Regions from separate parts of the Paeniglutamicibacter sp. genome, predicted to be linked through region 1. Evidence: predicted binding sites of a transcription regulator. Region 1 holds the regulator's gene; each other region holds the start of a gene.

Evidence for each region. The regulator LexA, encoded in region 1, represses DNA repair genes until DNA is damaged. The targets are predictions, from matches to a motif close to TCGAACANNTGTTCGA.
Region 2: ACLQ7E_RS12915 (LexA family protein) is a predicted target of LexA. The motif match lies at 1,631-1,646, and genes of this name have one in related genera.
Region 3: ruvA (Holliday junction branch migration protein RuvA) is a predicted target of LexA. The motif match lies at 2,007-2,022, and genes of this name have one in related genera.

What each region holds. Positions count from the first base shown of each region.
Region 1 covers NZ_JBKKAP010000141.1:76,275-82,450, reverse strand. The annotation lists gene ACLQ7E_RS16415 (histidinol-phosphate transaminase) at 1-856, opposite strand, end outside; gene ACLQ7E_RS16410 (LysM peptidoglycan-binding domain-containing protein) at 984-1,370, opposite strand; gene lexA (transcriptional repressor LexA) at 1,658-2,377, shown strand; gene ACLQ7E_RS16400 (ATP-dependent DNA helicase) at 2,494-4,500, opposite strand; gene hflX (GTPase HflX) at 4,493-6,064, opposite strand.
Region 2 covers NZ_JBKKAP010000105.1:310-6,485, forward strand. The annotation lists gene ACLQ7E_RS12910 (Y-family DNA polymerase) at 1-1,203, opposite strand, end outside; gene ACLQ7E_RS12915 (LexA family protein) at 1,185-1,616, opposite strand; gene ACLQ7E_RS12920 (hypothetical protein) at 2,092-2,373, opposite strand; gene ACLQ7E_RS12925 (ParA family protein) at 2,370-3,140, opposite strand; gene ACLQ7E_RS12930 (hypothetical protein) at 3,230-3,703, opposite strand; gene ACLQ7E_RS12935 (MurR/RpiR family transcriptional regulator) at 4,079-4,969, shown strand; gene ACLQ7E_RS12940 (ABC transporter ATP-binding protein) at 5,048-6,172, shown strand.
Region 3 covers NZ_JBKKAP010000156.1:12,002-18,177, forward strand. The annotation lists gene yajC (preprotein translocase subunit YajC) at 1-88, opposite strand, end outside; gene ruvB (Holliday junction branch migration DNA helicase RuvB) at 264-1,322, opposite strand; gene ruvA (Holliday junction branch migration protein RuvA) at 1,332-1,949, opposite strand; gene ruvC (crossover junction endodeoxyribonuclease RuvC) at 2,071-2,679, opposite strand; gene ACLQ7E_RS18910 (YebC/PmpR family DNA-binding transcriptional regulator) at 2,688-3,443, opposite strand; gene pdxT (pyridoxal 5'-phosphate synthase glutaminase subunit PdxT) at 3,446-4,117, opposite strand; gene ACLQ7E_RS18920 (CapA family protein) at 4,255-5,514, opposite strand; gene ACLQ7E_RS18925 (M3 family metallopeptidase) at 5,594-6,176, shown strand, end outside.

The DNA of each region.
Region 1 (6,176 bases):
TGGCCTCGACGTTGGCCAGCAGGATGTCGGCGTGCTTCAGTGCCGCATTCGCGGTTGCCTGGGTGACAGCCGAAAGGTGGTAGGGCAGGCGAACCAGGCGGATGGCGTCGGTGACTTCCGGGGCCGCGGCAAGGTAGCCCAGGCGGGCGCCGGCCAGGGCGAAGGCCTTGGACATGGTCCGCGAAACGATGAGGCGCTCGCGGCCGGGCAACAGGGAAAGTGCCGAGAGCGTCCCGGTGTGGGCAAATTCCGCATACGCTTCGTCGACGATCACGATGGCGTTGCTGGCCTTGCCCGCCTCGTAGACGGCTTCGACGACATCCAGGCCCAGGGCGGTGCCGGTGGGGTTGTTCGGTGAGCACAGGATCACGATGTTCGGCGCTGCCTCGCGCACCTGCGCCGCGGCGTCGGCTGCCGAAAGCCCGTAGTCCGCCGACCGCACACCCGCAACATAGGTGGTGTCGGTTCCGGAGGCCAGCAGCGGGTACATCGAGTAGGTGGGCGGGAAGCTCATGACGGAGCGGCCAGGTCCGCCGAAGGCCTGCAGGATTTGCTGGAGGACCTCATTCGAGCCGTTGGCTGCCCAGATGTTGTCGGAGCCCAGGCCGTGGCCAAGGAATGCCGCAAGCCGTTCGCGCAGTTCGGTAAATTCGCGGTCGGGGTAACGGTTCAGTCCCACGGCTGCCGCGGAGACTTCTTCGACTATGGCGCGATGTACTTCCGCTGGTAGCGGGTGGGTGTTTTCATTGACGTTCAATTGAATCGGGACGTCAATTTGGGGTGCGCCGTAGGGTTCGAGACCTTGAAGATTTTCTCGCAGGGGCAGATTTGCCAGGCGATTTAGCCGTTCATTCACAAGTCAAGTCTACGGCGGGGGCCGGTGGGCCCGAGAATCTTCGCCGGTGCCCAGGGTAATAATCGGTTCGCAATGAGTCGAATTGGCGCCGGCGGACGGTGTCAGCGGACGGTGCCGGGGTGGTGCCCTAGCTACCGATGGGAACGAAGAGTTCCGCTCCGGGGTTCAGCACCGAGCTGCTGAGGTTGTTGAGGTCGCCGATCTGGCGAACAGCTTCGCGGGGCTCGAGCTGCGGAGCGAATTCGCGGGCAATCCCCCACAAGGTGTCGCCCTCGATGACCGTGACGCTGACGGCGTTGACGCCCAGCGGGACCTCGGCCGATGCGTTGGCCGGGGAGAGGAACAGGCCCAGGAGCATGAGTACCGCGGCACTCACCACGAAGATGGGCAGCCCGATCAGCACGAACTTTCCGCGGCGGGTGAGCCGCAGGGGCGCCAGCGATGGCTGCAGCTCGGGCAGGTAGTCGTTGGATGTTACAAGGTGGAGCGGGGCCGAGAAAGCAGTGTTTGCCACGTCTTTGCCTTTCCTCTGAATTCGCTTGGCGACCGGGGCCTGGTGGCCCGCGATCGAACATGCGACGATTATTCGAACGCACCTTTCGAACATGTGTTCGTAGTGCGTATCTTATTTCTAGCACTTTTCGACGACACGTGTCCAGATCTGTTCGAACAAATCTTTGAAAGCAGTGACTTTGTCTACTAGGATGGTGGTTGTGGGGCGATGTATTCACTACATCAACCCGCACCGACAATTTGCGGCACGCGCGGGCAACCGGCGACGATCGGGATGAGGCATTGACAATGACGACCGAACAACGAACCCCTCGACGCGACGCGAAGAGCCTGACCATCCGTCAGAAGAAGGTCCTGGAAACCATCCAGCGCTCCGTGAGCAGCAACGGGTACCCGCCGTCGATGCGGGAAATCGGGGACGCCGTGGGACTTGCCAGCCTCTCGAGCGTGACCCACCAGCTCAGCCAGCTCGAGAAGCTTGGCTACATCCGGCGCGACCCGCGCCGCCCGCGGGCGATGGAAATCCTGCTCCCACTGCAGCTCAAGAGCGACGCGAAGCTCGAGGTGGTCGAGGGGCAGTCGGAGCTCAAGGCAGCCAACGGCATGAACGTCTCGGAGCTGACGACCTCCGCAGACACCGCCATGGTTCCCCTGGTCGGGCGCATTGCCGCCGGCGGGCCGATCCTGGCCGACCAGGCGATCGAGGACGTTTTCGCCCTGCCGCGCCAACTGGTGGGCCACGGCGAGCTCTTCATGCTAAAGGTCAGCGGCGACTCCATGATCGATGCCGCCATTTGTGACGGAGACTGGGTTGTCGTGAGGCGCCAGCCGACGGCCAACAACGGCGACATCGTCGCGGCGTTGCTCGAGGACGAAGCCACGGTCAAGACCTTCCGCCAGCGCGACGGTCACACCTGGCTGCTGCCGCAGAACTCCCGATACGAACCGATCCTTGGTGACGCCGCAACCGTCATGGGCAAGGTCGTATCGGTCATGCGTTCCATCTAGGCCCGCAGCCACAGCTCATCCCAAAACCCGTGTGGTGCCGATCAGTCATCGGCCCCACACGGGTTTTTCCGTCCCTTGCCCATCGACCGTAAGCGGGACGGGCCAGGCGACGGGGCTCAGCCCTCGCTGAGCCTTTCGAGCGCGGCAATGACGGTGGCCTTGTTCGGCGTTGCCCACAAGGGCGGCAGGGAGGCCCGCAGGAAGGTGCCATAGCGTTCGGTGGCCAGGCGCGAATCCAGCACCGCAACAACACCCTTGTCATTGACCGAACGGATCAAGCGGCCCGCGCCCTGGGCCAGTCGCACCGCGGCGTGGCTTGCTGCCACGGCCATGAAACCGTTTCCGCCGTGCTTCGCGACATCCCGGCTGCGTGCCGAGGAGAGCGGATCATCCGGCCTGGGGAACGGGATCTTGTCGATGATGACCAGCCGGCAGGCGTTGCCGGGCACATCCACGCCCTGCCACAGCGTCATGGTGCCAAACAGGCACGTATCGGGCTCGGCCGAGAACTGGTCGACCAGGGCCTTCATGCTGGACTCGCCCTGGCACAGGATGGGAATATCCAGGCGTGCGCGCAGGATCTCGGCGGCTTCCTCGGCCGCACGGCGCGAGGTGAACAGCGCCAAGGCTCCGCCGCCGGAGGCCTTGATCAGGTCCTCGATTTCGGAAAGCGTCTCCTGGGACATCTGGCGCCCGGGCTTTGGCAGGTGCTTGGCAACGTACAGGATGCCCTGCTTGGGATAGTCGAAGGGACTGCCCACGTCGACGCCGTTCCAGGTCGGTGCGCCGTCACCCACCAGTCCCAGGGAACCCGCAACCGGCTCAAAGGCGGCGCCGATGGCCAGGGTCGCGCTGGTGAGGATGACGGTGCGGCCGTCGAAGAGACCCTCCCTGAGCTTTCCCGCCACCGAGAGCGGTGCAACCATCAAGGTCGGCTGGCTCGACTCGTCGGGCTGGACATAGCCCTCCCCCGGGCTGAAGTGGCCGGGCCGCGAAGCCCAGATCACCTCGCGCTCCTCGGTCATTTCAAGCATCTTGGTGCACTGCTCCACCAGGTACATGACCTGCGAGCGGGCCATCTGGCGTCCGCCATCGGCGGGCGCGTTGGCTTCGGGCTTGGAGTCGGAAAGGACCACGCGCGCGGCCTCGGCGATCTGGTTCAGTGCGGCCTCCTGGTCCTCGTTCAACCCACGGGCCATGAGTCCGGTGGGGACGCCCTCCAGGGCACGCTGCAAGGCCTTGGCTCCCTGGTTCAGCGAGTCCACGCTCACCGAGCAGTGCTTGCGGGCGGCCGAGGCAGCGGTCTGGACCATGTTGACCGACAGGGGCCGGGTCACCGAGCTGGTCACCCGGTCCTGCAGTTCGTGGGCCTCGTCAATGATGACGGTGTCGAAGTCAGGCAGCACTGCCAGGCCCTCGAAGGCCGAGACGGCCAGCATGGCGTGGTTGGTGATCACGACGTCGGCGCTGGCCGCGCGGGCGCGGGCCAGCTCGCTGAAGCAGTCGGAGGCCATGGGGCATTTTTGGGCACCCAGGCAGTCCATCGCGCTGACCGAGACCTGGCGCCAGGCCTTGTCGCTGACCCCGGGCGTGATGTCGTCGCGGTCGCCGGTGTCGGTGCGTTCGGCCCATTGCCGCAGGCGCACCACTTCCTGGCCCAGTGCCGAGCCGGGGCCCTCGGAGGACCCGCCGACCATGGGGGTGCCGGATTCCAGCGAAAACAATGCGCCTTCGTCGTCGTCCGGGTATCCCCCGCCGAGCTTGTATTGGCACACGTAGTTGGAGCGGCCCTTGACCAGGGCCACGTCCATTTCGCGCGGCAACTTGTCCTTCAGCGAGCTCAGCAGGCGGGGCACGTCGCGGCCGACGATCTGCGCCTGGAGCGCCAGCGTTGCGGTGGAAATCACCACGGGCTTCTCCGATTCCAGCGCGTGGGCCAGCGCGGGAACCAGGTAGGCCATGGATTTGCCGGTTCCGGTTCCCGCCTGCACCAGCAGGTGTTCACCGGTTTCCATGGCCCGCACGACTTGGCGTGTCATTTCGTGTTGGCCCGGTCGGCTTTGTCCGCCCATGCTGGACACTGCTTCGTCCAATAGGGCGATGACGTCTGATTCCTCAGCCATGAATACTAAATTGCTCCACTTCTGCGGCCATGCTTTCGCGGACCTTCACCATCATGCGGGTTCCCGTTTCGGTGTGTTCGACGGCCAGGATCTCGGCCTCGGCGCCGTGGAGCTTGTTGACCACGTCGCCTCGATCATAGGGAATCATCAATTCTAGTTGGACATTGGGCCTCGGGATTGCGGCGCTGATCTTTTCGAGCAGTTCGGCAATGCCTTCGCCGGTGCGTGCCGAGACGATGACGTGGTTCGGCTCGCGCTGGCGCAGGCGCTCGACCACGAACGGGTCTGCAACATCCGCCTTGTTCAAGACCATGAGCTCCGGGATGTTCCGCGCGTCCACCTCGTTGAGCACCTCGCGCACGGCCTGGATCTGGCCTTCAGGGTCCGGGTGCGCCGCGTCGACAACGTGCAGGATCAGGTCGGAGTCGGCCACTTCCTCCAGCGTGGAGCGGAAGGCCTCGATCAATTGGGTGGGCAGCGACTTGACGAAGCCGACCGTGTCCACGAGCGTGTAGTTCAGCCCATCGCGGGTCTCGGCCTGGCGGACCGTGGGATCCAGGGTCGCGAACAGTGCGTTTTCGACCAGGACCCCGGCGTCGGTGAGCCGGTTGAGCAGCGAGGACTTGCCGGCGTTGGTGTACCCGACGATGGCCACCGACGGCACCGCGTTGCGCTTGCGGTTCGCGCGCTTGGCCTCGCGGGCCGGGAGCATTCCCTTGATCTCCTTGCGGAGCTTTGCCATGCGGTCGCGAATGCGACGGCGGTCCAGTTCAATCTTCGTTTCACCGGGGCCGCGGGAGCCGATGCCGCCGCCGGCGGCACCCACGCGGCCACCTGCCTGGCGGGACATCGAGTCGCCCCAGCCACGCAGGCGCGGCAGGAGGTATTCGAGCTGGGCCAGCTCCACCTGGGCGCGGCCCTCGTGGCTCTTGGCGTGCTGGGCAAAGATGTCCAGGATCAATGCCGTGCGGTCAATGACCTTGACCTTGACGACGTCTTCTAGGGCACGGCGCTGCGACGGTGCCAGCTCGGTGTCGATGATGACGGTGTCGGCCCCGGTGGCGGCGACGATTTCGCGCAGTTCCATGGCCTTGCCCGATCCCAGGTACGTGCCGGGATCGGGCTTCGCGCGGCGTTGCACCATTCCGTCGAGCACTTCCGAGCCAGCGGTTTCGGCCAGGGCGGCCAGCTCACGCAACGAGTTTTCCGCGTCCTGGGCGGTCCCCTCGTTCCAGATGCCGGCCAGCACGACGCGCTCGAGGCGCAGCTGGCGGTATTCGACCTCGGTGACGTCCTCGAGTTCGGTGGAGAGGCTCGCACCGCGCTTCAGGGCGCGGCGTTCGGCCAACTCCTGCTGGTCACCGTCGGTGGACGAATGCTCGCCGGTGAGCTTGCTCAGGGCCTGGGCGCGTCCGGAAAGGACTCCCTCGTCCGCCGGAGCGCCAAAGTGGGTGCTCTTGCTGGCGGCGGCCTTGTCGCTGGCGAGGATCCGTTCGATGGCTGCCTGGATCTGGGCCTCGTCCATGTCGTTGTCCTGCGGGCCGGAAGGCTGTGGATTGGTCATGTTCCCCTTAGTTTGCTGTATTCCAGAATAGTGCCCCGCACCCACAGAAGCGTCCTTGTGTGTGGATTGATTGCCGGGGTGTCCGTGTTCGTTGGATGGATGCATCGTTTGC
Region 2 (6,176 bases), on a different contig from region 1:
CGCGTTCACTCCGTGGCGCTGCTTGATCTTCTGAATCAGCGGGCCGATTTCCTTCGCCTCGTGGGGGTTCACGAATGGCTCGAAGGTCTCCTGGGCGCCGGTCGGCCGGATATCGGTCACCACGATTCCGGCCCGGGCGTACTTCACCCCGTCCAGGATCTTGGGAAGCAACGCCTTGGCCGCTCGCGTCAGCAGCAGCGGATCGGCGGTCGGGCCCGGAAGCGCGACGGTCACCGAGGGCTGATGGTTGTCGTGGGTGTTGTAGTAACTGGTCATGGCCCAGGCGGTGAGCACCTTGGCCTGCCGCTGGTGCTTGTGCAGGCGCGCGGAAGCCTGTTGGGCATAGATCCCCAGGACCTGCTCCATGCCGTGGGTGTCGGTGATCGGGGTGGAGAAGGAGCGGCTGAATATCAGCTGTCCCTTGATTTCGTGTTCTTCCTCCATGGGGATGCAGGGGATTCCCCGCAGCTCGAGCACGGTGCGCATCATGACAATGGAGAAGCGGTTGCGCAGCATCACCGCGTCGGCATCGCGAAGGTCCTTCATGGTCCGGATCCCCAGGCCCATCAGCCGCTTGGCCAAGCGGGGGCCGATGCCCCAGACTTCCACCGTGGGCAGCCGGCCGAGAAGTTGTTCGCGGTCCTCCAAGGTGACGGCATCCCACACGCAGACCCCGCCCAGGTGGGCGTTCTTCTTGGCGGCCTTGTTGGCCAGTTTGGCCAGGGTTTTCGTTTTGGCGATCCCCACGCAGACCGGCAACCCAAGGTGGTCCATCACGTCCTGCTTCATGCGTCGGGCCAGAGCTTGCAGTTCCGGCAGGGTCCCGCGGACGCCCAAGAATGCCTCGTCGATGCTGTAGACCTCGACCCAGGCCGAGTGCCGGCCCAGCAGTTGCATGGTTCGGGCCGAGAGGTCGCCGTAGAGCTCGTAGTTGCTCGATTTGGCGACCAGCCCCATTCGATCGGCGGTGGGGGCGAGCTTGAACCAGGGGGCGCCCATGTCGATGCCCAGGGCCTTGGCTTCGTCCGACCGCGCGACGGCGCAGCCGTCGTTGTTGGACAGGACGATCACCGGCCGGCCGATCAGCGTCGGGTCAAAGGCCCGCTCGCAACTCACGTAGAAGCTGTTGACGTCCACGTGGGCGATGTATTCGTTGGAGTCCGGCTGTGGGGTCCAGGGGGCACTTAGAGTCGATGGATGCATGTTTCCGCCACTGCCCACACGCTCAGGGCTCCCCACTCCCCCACGACGATATCCGGGTACTCGGGGTTTTCGGCCTGGAGCACCACACCTTGCGGGGTGAGCCGAAGACGTTTGACGGTCATTTCTCCGTCGAGGACTGCCACCACGATGGACCCGTCCACGGGTTTGCGTGCCCGGTTGACGATGAGCTCGTCCCCGTCGGAGATTCCTGCCCCCTGCATGGAATGGCCGGAGACGCGCACAATGAAGGTGCTTGTCTTGTCGTGGATCAGGTAGTCGGAGAGGTTGATTTCGCCGGAGAAATAGTCCTGGGCGGGTGAGGGATAGCCTGCCGGAATGGATGTTCCAGCGACTAGGAGAGGGATCGCTGAGCCCTCAACATCTAGCGAACGTACATTCTGAAAATCTATCATTTCTACCCCAATTTTAGAACATTTATTCCAAATCTAGGATACGTCCGTACCCAACGTTTTGGTCTGCCCTGCGCTTGGGGGGTGAAACTGGTTGGAACGAATACCCGCGAACAGCCCGGGTCCGGCTACCGGGAAGTCACCATTGAAGTCGGGGACTACGAAGCTGCGTTCGCGCCATTGCAGGGTTCTCTTGAGGGTGGCGAGCGACGGCTCTCCCCCCGTCGCCCTTAGGGCATAAAAGTGCGGCCCCCCGGAGACAAAGCCAGGGGACCGCGGTTGTTCCCCACAGAGAGAAACGTTGTTTGCCGTGAGGCAAGTATTTGGGTGTTTCCAACAGTATCGAAGCGTTTGGCTTCCGACCAGCGGACTGGGGCAGAGAGGGACGGCCAAGAATGATTGCTTTGCAGGCTACTTTGACTCTAGACCCTTACGGTCGTCATGAAAGATTTCAATCTTTCATGAAAGATTGAAATCTTTATTTCTTGATTCCGTAGGAACCCCACTTCTCTTTCACCGCGAGCTCGATAGCCTCGTAGATCTTGAGTTTTTCATCGAGTTTTACTCGATTGAGGATATATATCGTTTCATCGTCGAGTCGGGTACTGACGGGTGTTCTAGGTACCTTCTGAGGAGCCGGTGCTGAGAAAACCCTTCGCGACCCAGGAGGCGCATTCTCGATCGGGTCCACATTTACATCGGCTGCAGGTTTGGGGAGCCGCCGGCTGGTGGTCGGTCGTTCCGGCATTGCATCACTCATCGCAGGACCTTCTTTGCTACTTCTTTGTAGGCGTCCAGCACCGGAGCGCCCTTCCGATAGTTTCCGTACCACTCACCCGAAAGTCGCACATCATTAACGATGGTTCGTTCAGGAATGAGGGGCGTCAGCAGGAGCCCGGTCTCACGCAGAACTTCCACTGACGCGATGGCAGCTCTAGGGGTGACAGTGTCCTTGTAACCACCAACGACAATTCCGGCTTCCACCAAAGTAGCTGGCACGCCCAGTCGTTTTCGCGTGGCTAGGAACTTCTGGATTGTCAGCTGCGCACCTTCGAATCCATCAAGCCCATCAGTAGTAGGGCGAGCGGCATACAGTACGGTGTCAGCTGCGTTCAATGCTGATTGCGTCAGCGGCCCCCCCTGCCTGTTTGGGCAATCAATAACAACAAGATCTGCTGTGCAACCGATGAGTGATGTACGCAGGCGTACATCGAGATGGTCAGAAGAGTCCTTTTCCCTATTCGAGACGGACCTTGAAGAAGGAATCACTCGCAGGTTGTTTGACCATAACGACTGCACTGCGATGTCCTCGGCCCAGCCTTCTGGATCCTCATCAGCCAGGATCGCCCCCACGTCTAGCCCGGGACTTGTCGGCTCAACCCCTGTCCATTTCGTGGTTGCTGCACGTGGATCAAGATCAACTAGTAGAACTTTCATTCCTTGTTCGGCCGCAACCATCGCCAAGGAGACTGCGGTTGTGGTTTTTGATACCCCACCAGCTTCGCTATAAACCATCACTGTTTGCATGTCCCGGTCCTACCTGCTTGAAAGATTGAAATCAATCTTTCTTGAAATCTTTCAATCTTGATTGATTTCAATCAACGGGAGAGCCTGAGTTAAGCGCCTACACGCAGAGTCAATGAAGCAAGGGTGGTTTCGTGGGGCTCAATGTCTGGCCAGAAGGGTATATCTTCGTCCGAGTACTCATAGTCATCGGTCATGAGAGCGAGCGTCCCGAAAGTATTGGCTCGGCTATCTAACCAGGCGTGCCATACGTCGCGTTGCTTCTTGTGAGCCGCATACTGAGCCGCAACAGACTCAATAACGCCTAAGTATTCCGCCAACGAGCGCAGATTCCCTGTCTTGGAAATCTCCCAGCCCGATTCGGTCCGGGAGATCAGGTTCCACGATTGGAGCATTTCCAGTGCGTTTTTGGTGCTGGTGGGGGAGAGTCCCGTTTCTCGAGTGATTGCAGTCGTCTTGATGTCTTCCTGGTGCTTTTCGATGACCTCATAAACAAGAGCAGCAACTTGTCCAAGTTCTCTGAATACGGGACGCAAGGCGTAGGCCTTGCCTTTCTTCCAGGACATCGTCTCCGCGATGGGAGCATACACATCGGGGATGATCAGTTCATATGGGGGTGGCTTGTGAAAAAGTGAAATATCCGACGCTAAGGTCTTCTCGAGCGCCTCTTTGGGCAGATTACGGGACTTCTATGCTGATCGGCTGAGCAGGCGGAACTGACTTTGCCAACACAGCACCCGAACCGGCACTGCTGAAGGAATCTCTGGGCGTGCATGCGTGGCGTCAAACAGAGGTGGGCAAATCGACGCCGGATAACGGTGAAGGTCACACGCTAAGGGCCGCGAGCTAGTGACGGTGCCGTAACGACCAGCAAGTGAAAATCCATTGCAGGCTTCTTTGTCATCGGTGATGCCGTTACAGGTTCTGGATATGATTGGGTCATGCTGAATCCTGAGGTGGGGTCAACCATCATGCTGATACGCGCCGCGATTCCGGACCTCGGTCCTCGGGAACGCAATGTGGCGGAAGCGATTGTTCGAGATCCGTCGATTGCCAGTCGGCTGGGCGCCGCTGAAATTGGTGCGCAGGTTGGGACCTCTGCGGCAACCGTGACTCGTGCCTGTCAGTCAATGGGATTCGACGGTTACCCACATTTGCGCACCTTACTCGTGCGTGATGAAGGCGCTGCAGCCCAAGCAGCCCGCGGCAGTAACGTTCATAAGCACGCTCTGTATCGCTTGTTCGCCGAGGCGTCGCGGGAAATCGATGCTGCGCCGGCGACGGTTAACCTGGAAGCTTTCACCCGCGCTGCGGCATTGGTCGCCGACGCGAGGCGGATCCTGCTCGTTGGTGCAGGAGGCTCGGCAGCGGCGGTCTCCGCGATTGCGCTGAGATTCATGAGCGTCGGCATTGTCGTAGATGCTCCGCAGGATCCCACATTGCAGCTTCTCGCATGTCGACTGTTGGTGCCCGGTGACGTAGTGCTGGCGATTAGCGACTCCGGCGAAAACTCCTCCACCTTGTCGTCAGTCGAGGCCGCACGTGCTGTTGGCGCCAGTGTAGTTGCCGTCTCAAGTTTCCCTCGATCAGCGCTTGCCGGGATGGTTGACGAGAAACTCATCATTGGGGCCTCAGGACTACCGTGGCCAGAATCCGTGCTGACGAGCAACATCCTTCAGATCTTCCTGCTCAATGCGCTCGTCGCAGCAGTGGGAGAGACTCGCGGTGTCAGCGATAGGGCCGCGACGGTTTTCGACGACGTCATCCGCGTGGTGACCGGCAATCGCCGCCCAGGCGACACTGAAACAGATTCACCCTCCGTTAACCTGTAATACTTTTTCCGTCTAGCATTATCCGCTGTAATGGAATTACGCCGCACTTCAAGCGGCGCATGATTACAAGGAGTCTGGATGGGCAGCATCAATATCGAGCGGGTCAGTCGCCGCTTTGGATCAACTGTGGCTGTCGACGACGTCAGCCTGACTGTCGATGACGGCGACTTCCTTGTGCTGCTGGGGCCGAGCGGATGCGGTAAATCAACCCTGCTGCGGATGTTGGCCGGTTTGCTGCCCACCACCGAGGGCCGGTTCCTCGTTGACGGCCTTGACGTTTCACACCAGCACGCGCGGCACCGTGACCTCGCGATGGTCTTTCAGAGCTATGCGCTCTATCCGCACCTTAGCGTCGCCAATAATCTCGCGTTCCCGCTGCGTGCCCGGCGGATGGCTAAGAGTGCGATCCGCGAGCAAGTCGCACGAGTTGCCGAGGTGCTCGACATCGGCCATCTGCTCGATCGCAAGCCCAAGGAGCTCAGCGGCGGACAGCGGCAGCGCGTGGCCGTTGGCCGCGCCCTGGTCCGCGAGCCCAAGGCCTTCCTCATGGATGAGCCCTTATCCAATCTGGACGCCAAGCTGCGCACCGCCACACGTCACGAGCTCGTGGACCTACACCACCGGCTGGGTGCCACGTTCGTCTATGTCACCCATGACCAGGTTGAGGCGATGACGATGGCCACGAAGATCGCCGTGCTGAACGGCGGACGCCTTGAACAAGTTGGTACGCCGCTCGATGTTTATGCCAAGCCCGCCTCGGTCTTCGTCGCAGGATTCCTTGGCAGCCCTCCCATGAACCTCTCCAACGTCAGCCTCACCTCCGAACACGGCATTGTTCGTGCTATCGGGGACGGCATCGCCGCGAATCTGTGGGCCGGCGCAACGCCTCCGATCGATGCCGTTCTCGGGCTTCGCCCCGAGCATTTGTTGATCGACGGTGCTGGCCCGGTGCAGCTGGATCTTCTTGTCGAGACCGTCGAGCGGCTTGGCCACGAAAACCTCCTATTCTGCACCTTCGGCGAAGAGCGCCAAAGCGTCGTGCTCCGCACCCCGGCCGACGCCGCCATCGTAGAGGGCCAGGCGCTTCGCGCCGGTGCCGCGATCGAGCATCTACATCTCTTCGACCGGGCAAGCGGCCGCCGCCTCGAGTGGCAGCCGGACTCTGAACTGGCCACGGCCGATCGCTCCCTCGTATCTGCCTGACGTT
Region 3 (6,176 bases), on a different contig from region 1:
GGCCGAAGGCGGCGAGCATGATCAACATGGTCGGGTCGAATGCAGCTGGTTCGCCGGCTGCGGCTTGGGCCAAAACATTTTCGGTCACGTGTGGATACCTGTTTCTAAGTCATGGTCAACGGCGCGCACAATCGCAATTGCGCAGCCGGTGGGCTTATCCATCCTATAGGGAGATTTTGGCCAAACCCCGACCACGGTGACGTTTTGGCCTGCGAATGTCCTCTGAATCCTGGGCCGTGTCGCCACAAGGGGTCGGTCGACCCCTACTCCTCGTCGTCCTCGTCCGGCACAAAACCGGCCTGACCGGCGAAGACGGCGTCGGCGGGCATGCGCAAACCCAAGTGGTTCCAGGCCTCCGCGGTGGCGATTCGGCCACGCGGGGTGCGCCCGAGCAGACCCTCCCGGACCAGGAACGGTTCGGCGACGGTCTCCACCGTCTCGGTCTCCTCGCCCACGGCAATGGCCAAGGTCGACAGGCCAACCGGTCCCCCGCCGAACTTGGTGCACAGGGCATGGAGCACGGCACGGTCCAGGCGGTCCAGTCCGCGGGCGTCTACCTCGTACATGTCAAGGGCGGCGGAGGCGGCGCGTGCGTCGATGCTTTCGAGCCTGTTCACCAGCGCCCAGTCGCGTACGCGGCGCAGCAGCCGGTTGGCGATGCGCGGGGTGCCGCGCGAACGCGACGCGATTTCGTAGAACGCCGCGGAGTTGACCTTCAGCGAGAGCATCATCGCCGAGCGGCGCAGCACCAGTTCGAGTTCCTCGACGCTGTAGAACTCCAGGTGTCCGGTGAAGCCGAACCTGTCGCGCAGCGGCCCGGGCAGCAGGCCTGCGCGGGTGGTGGCGCCGACCAGGGTGAAGGGCGGAAGTTCCAGCGGGATCGCAGTCGCACCGGCACCCTTGCCCACGATGATGTCGACCCGGAAGTCCTCCATGGCCATGTAGAGCATTTCCTCGGCGGGGCGGCTCATCCGGTGGATCTCGTCCAGGAACAGCACCTCCCCCTCGGTGAGCGAGGAGAGGATCGCCGCCAGGTCGCCGGCATGCTGGATGGCCGGGCCCGAGCTGATGCGCAGCGGCGCGTTCATCTCGGCGGCAATGATCATCGACAGCGTGGTCTTGCCCAGGCCCGGGGGGCCTGAGAGCAGGACGTGGTCGGCGGTGCGTTCACGGATCTTGGAAGCCTCGAGCACGAGGGAGAGCTGCTGGCGCACACGCGCCTGGCCGACGAAGTCGTCCAGGTTCTTCGGGCGCAGCGCGGCCTCGAGCACCCGCGCCTCGGGCTCGGACCCGGCATTGGTCAGGGCACCGGTTTCGGTCATGTGCTACTCCTAGTTTCCGGGCCGGTTCCCGCGCCCCAAGGAGCGCAGCACCGCCCGAAGGATTTCCGGCACGCTGCCGCTTGCAACGATTTGCGGGTCGTTCTTGGCCAGTGCGTCAAGGGCCTTGGCCGCGTCCTTTTCCGTCCAGCCCAAGCCGGTCAGCGCCTCGAGGACCTGCGGTTCCCAGGACGGGGCGGCGGGGCTTCCGGCCGGGACCGGGGCGCCGGTGGGGACGAGTTTTCCGTTCAGTTCAAGAACGATGCGCTCGGCTCCCTTGGGCCCGATGCCCGAGACCTTCGTGAAGGCCTTGGCGTCCTTGGTGCTCGCGGCGATGCGGACCTCTTCGGGGGTGTGCACCGAGAGGATCGCCAGGCCGGTGCGCGGGCCGATGCCCGAGACCCCGGTGAGGACCTCGAAGACCTCGCGCTCGTCCCCGCTGGCAAAGCCGAAGAGCGTCATGGAATCCTCACGAACCACCATGGAGGTGTGGACCAGCGCCTCGCGGCCCACCTGCAAGGTGGCCAGCGTCTGCGGGGTGGCTTGGATCAGCATGCCGAAGCCGCCGACCTCAATGACCGCATTGTTCAGGTTGACCTGTTGCGGCACTCCTCGCAGCGTACTGATCATGTGGGAATTCCTCCGTGGTACCGGGCCGCGCGGGGGTTCGTCGAACACGCCAGCCATGCGAATATATCTACGAACAGCTTACAGGTTCGAAGGGCGTGCACCCGTGGAGGCGCCGAATTGGCTACCGGGCCTTGACCGAACGGGCCTTCGCCTCGGCGGCAATCCATGCGCGCTGGGCGGGGGTCAGGCCCGATGTTCCGCCTGCGGGTCGTGAGCCCGAGGCGGAGGCCGCGGCGCCTGCAGCTCCGAATGCGGCACCGCGCCAACCATGCGTGATGGCCAGGGCCGCGGCGTCGGCCGCGTCGGCCGGCGAGGGAGGCTCGTCCAGGCGCAGGATCTTGGCCACCATCTTGCCAACTGCATTCTTGTTGGCCGCACCCGATCCGGTCACCGCGGCCTTGACCTCGGTGGGGGTGTGCAATGCCACCGGGATGTTGCGGCGGGCGGCCGCAACGATGACAACGCCAGAGGCCTGGGCGGTGCCCATCACGGTGCTGACGTTGAGTTGGCTGAAGACCCGCTCAAGGGCCAGCACGTCGGGCTTGTGTTCATCGAGCCATGCATCGATGCCGTCGGCGATGGCCAACAGGCGTTGGTCCAGCGGGGTGCCCGGCGGGGTGCCAACGACGCGCACGTCGATGAGCGTGGCGCGGCGGTTGGGTTCGACGTCGACCACGGCCAGACCACAACGGGTCAGTCCGGGATCGACGCCTACCACTCTCAAGGGCATGAAGAGGACTAGTCCTCTTCGAGTTCTGCCATGACCTCGGCGCTGATGTCGGCGTTCGAGTAGACGTTCTGGACGTCGTCCAGTTCCTCGAGCGCGTCGGCAAGCTTCAGGAACTTGCGGGCCGAATCCGCATCCAGCTCCACCTGCATCGAGGGAACGAATTCGATTTCGTCGCTCTCGTAGACGATGCCGGCTTCCTCGAGAGCCGCAACAATGGCCCGCAGGTCGGTGGGGTCGGAGTGGATCTCGAAGGATTCCCCGGCTTCCTTGACCTCGTCGGCGCCTGCGTCGAGCACCGCCATCAGCACGTCGTCCTCGGTCAGGCCGTTCTTCGGCAGGCCAACGACGCCCTTGCGGGTGAACATGTAGGCAACGGAGCCGGGATCGGCAATCGATCCGCCATTGCGGGTGATTCCCAGGCGGACCTCGGAGGCAGCGCGATTCTTGTTGTCTGTCAGGCACTCAATGAGCAATGCCGAACCCTGCGGGCCGCGGGCCTCGTAAATGATCTCGGTGTAGTCAATGACCTCGCCGGTCAGGCCGGCGCCGCGCTTGATGGCGCGATCGATGTTGTCGCTGGGCACCGAGGTCTTCTTGGCCTTGGATACCGCAAGTTCAAGGCCCGGGTTTCCGGCCATGTCGGCACCGCCCGCGCGGGCAGCAACCTCGATGTTCTTGATCAGCTTGGCGAAGGACTTGGCACGCCTGCTGTCGAGGATAGCCTTCTTGTGTTTGGTGGTAGCCCATTTGGAGTGGCCGGACATGCTTACGCGTCTCCTCTGATCATTTGAATAAAAAGTTCGTGGATCCGACGCTCCCCGCCCACCTCTGGGTGGAAGGAGGTCGCCAGCAAATTTCCCGAACGTACTGCAACAATTCTATCCACCCGAAGCCCATCCGCGCTCAAGGGCGTGTTCTCGGCGGGGATCCTGGCCAATACCTGCACCGATTCGCCCACGCTTTGAACCCATGGCGCACGGATGAATGCGGCCCGCACCGGCGCGGTCGCCCGCTCCGGGTCCTGGCTGGGAACTGACTCCAGCCCGCGGATTGCCAGGTCCACCTCGAAGGAGTCGACCTGCCGCCCGAACGCGTTCCGCCTGACGACCATGTCGATTCCCCCGAAGCTTTGCTGGGGTTCGCCCCTGAGGTTCTTCGTGGGGTCCGCGATGGTGTCGGCCAGCATGATCATTCCGGCACACGAGCCGTAGACCGGGAAACCGTCGGCGATCCTGGCCTTGAGCACCTCGGATACCCCGTACATGCGCGAGAGCTTGTCGATCACCGTTGACTCGCCGCCGGGAATGACCAACCCGTCAAGATCTGCCAGCTCGCGCGGGGACTTCACCGGCAACGCCAGCGCGCCCAGTGAATCGAGTGCGGCCAGGTGTTCGCGTACATCCCCTTGCAGGGCAAGAACCCCAATACGTGGCGCCATCGTGGATCACTCTCTTGTCTGACTGTCTCTGGACTGTTGGTGCCGCGCGCGCCGCGATGCAGCGCGTGGACAGCTCAGCGTAAACCCGCGCGGCAACCGGGCAAGATTTTCATGACGCGCTCCGGCGCGTCGGGCGCCTACCGCTGTGGCGGCAACCACATTTTCGCACCTTCGGACCGCGCGTCCATGGAGTTCACGGTGTCGGTGGTGCGCTTGAGCGAGGCCTCGTCCTGCCCCTTGGTGGTGCAGGGTTCCCCGTCGGCGGCGGGCAGTGCGCACCAGCGCAGCGGGTCCTGCTTCATGATGTGCGGTGTCCACACCAGCTCCCCGGGCCGCCAGCTGTCCCCGGTGCGCACGAATTGCATCTTGACCGTGAGGCCCTCCTGGTTCAACACGGTCCTGGTCGCGTGCTTGGCCACCGAGTTTCCCAGGCCATAGACGATCCAGGTGCCCTTGCGCTTTTCGATCGGCAGCACGGAGTGGGTGTGGTGCGAGTAGATGAAATCGAATTCCCCGCTGTCGGCCAGGGATCGATTCAACGCGAGCTGGGAGGCGGTGGGGGCGCTGCTGTATTCGGCCCCGTCATGGAGCGCCGCCATCACGATGTCTGCGCCTGCCGCACGCGCTGCCTTAGCGCGGGAAACCAGCGTGGCCTTGGCGATGTCGTCCACCCGCCACGGGGCGTCCTCCGCCACCCCGTTGAGCGAGAAGGTGCCGGCTATGACGGCAACCCGTGCGCTGCCGACCTCAACCACCAACGGCTTCGCGGCCTCGGCGGCGCTGCGGTAGGAACCGGTGGAGACCAGTCCGGCCTCGTCGAGCGCATCCAGGGTCCGCTTGACCCCTGCCACGCCGGCGTCCACTGAGTGGTTGCTGGCGGTGGTGCAGCCGTCATAGCCGACTTCCGCCAGAGCGGGGATGATCAAGGGCGGAACACTGAACATCGGGTAGCCCTTGAACGGACCGTTCGGGGCGGCGACCGGGGTTTCCAGGTTGCACAGGGCCAAATCGGCGTCGGCCAGGTAGGGGGCGATGCCCTTCAGTAGCGGCACGAAGTCCATGGCGCCCTTCCCGTCCTTCTCCGCCTGGTCCCACAAAGCCGGGTGCAGCAGGATGTCACCGGCCACGGCCACCTCGATGCACTCCTCCCCCGCGCAGTCCGGGTCCCGCGGCTCCGGCGGCGAAGTGGTTGCCGCCGGAGCGGAGGTCGCCGGAAGGCCCGTGGCTCCCTGTCCCGTGGGCTCGGCGAGGCTGGACGCCGCTGCAGAAGCGTCGCCGGAGGGTCCCGGCGACGAGGGCGCTGGGGTGCAGGCCCCCAAGGCCGCGACGAGGAACAGCGCAGCGCAGATGGCTGCGCCCCTGGGCACACCGGGGCCGCGCACGAATCGATCAGACATAGCCAAAAGCCTAACCTTGCCGCGGGGCGTGCGGCGCGGGAAACGGACAGCGCCGAGGGCTTATGACAGGGTTAAGACCATGCATAATCCGTTGCTTGAGCGAAGCACCTTGCCGTTTGAATTCCCAGATTATTCAGCCCTGGAAGCACCTCACTACCTCGAGGCGGTCCGGCACGGCGTGGGCGGGCAGCTGGAGGAGCTCCGTGCCATTGCACAGAACCCCGCGGCCCCGACCCTGGAGAACACCTTCGTGGCCATGGAACGCAGCGGTGCGCTGCTGCGCCGGGCACTGATGGCGTACTGGACGGTGTTCTCGGCGCACGGCACCGACGAGTTGCGCGAAATCGACCCCGAGCTTCAGGCACTGGTCTCGGCGCACGAGGATGCCATCCACCTGGACGAGGAACTTTTTGCACGGCTGGCCTCCCTGGACGCCAACGGGCTCGCGGGCGAGGATGCCCGCCTGGTCTCCGAGACCCTGGGCACCTTCCGTGCCGCCGGCGCCGAACTCGATGCCGAAAGCAAGGCACGTCTGCGCGCCCTGAACAGCGAGATCACCGATCTGTCCAGCGAATACTCGCGCAGGCTGCTGGGCGCCATGAACGAGGCAGCCGTTCACTTTGCCGATGCCGCGGAACTGGCAGGGCTCGGCGACGGGCAAT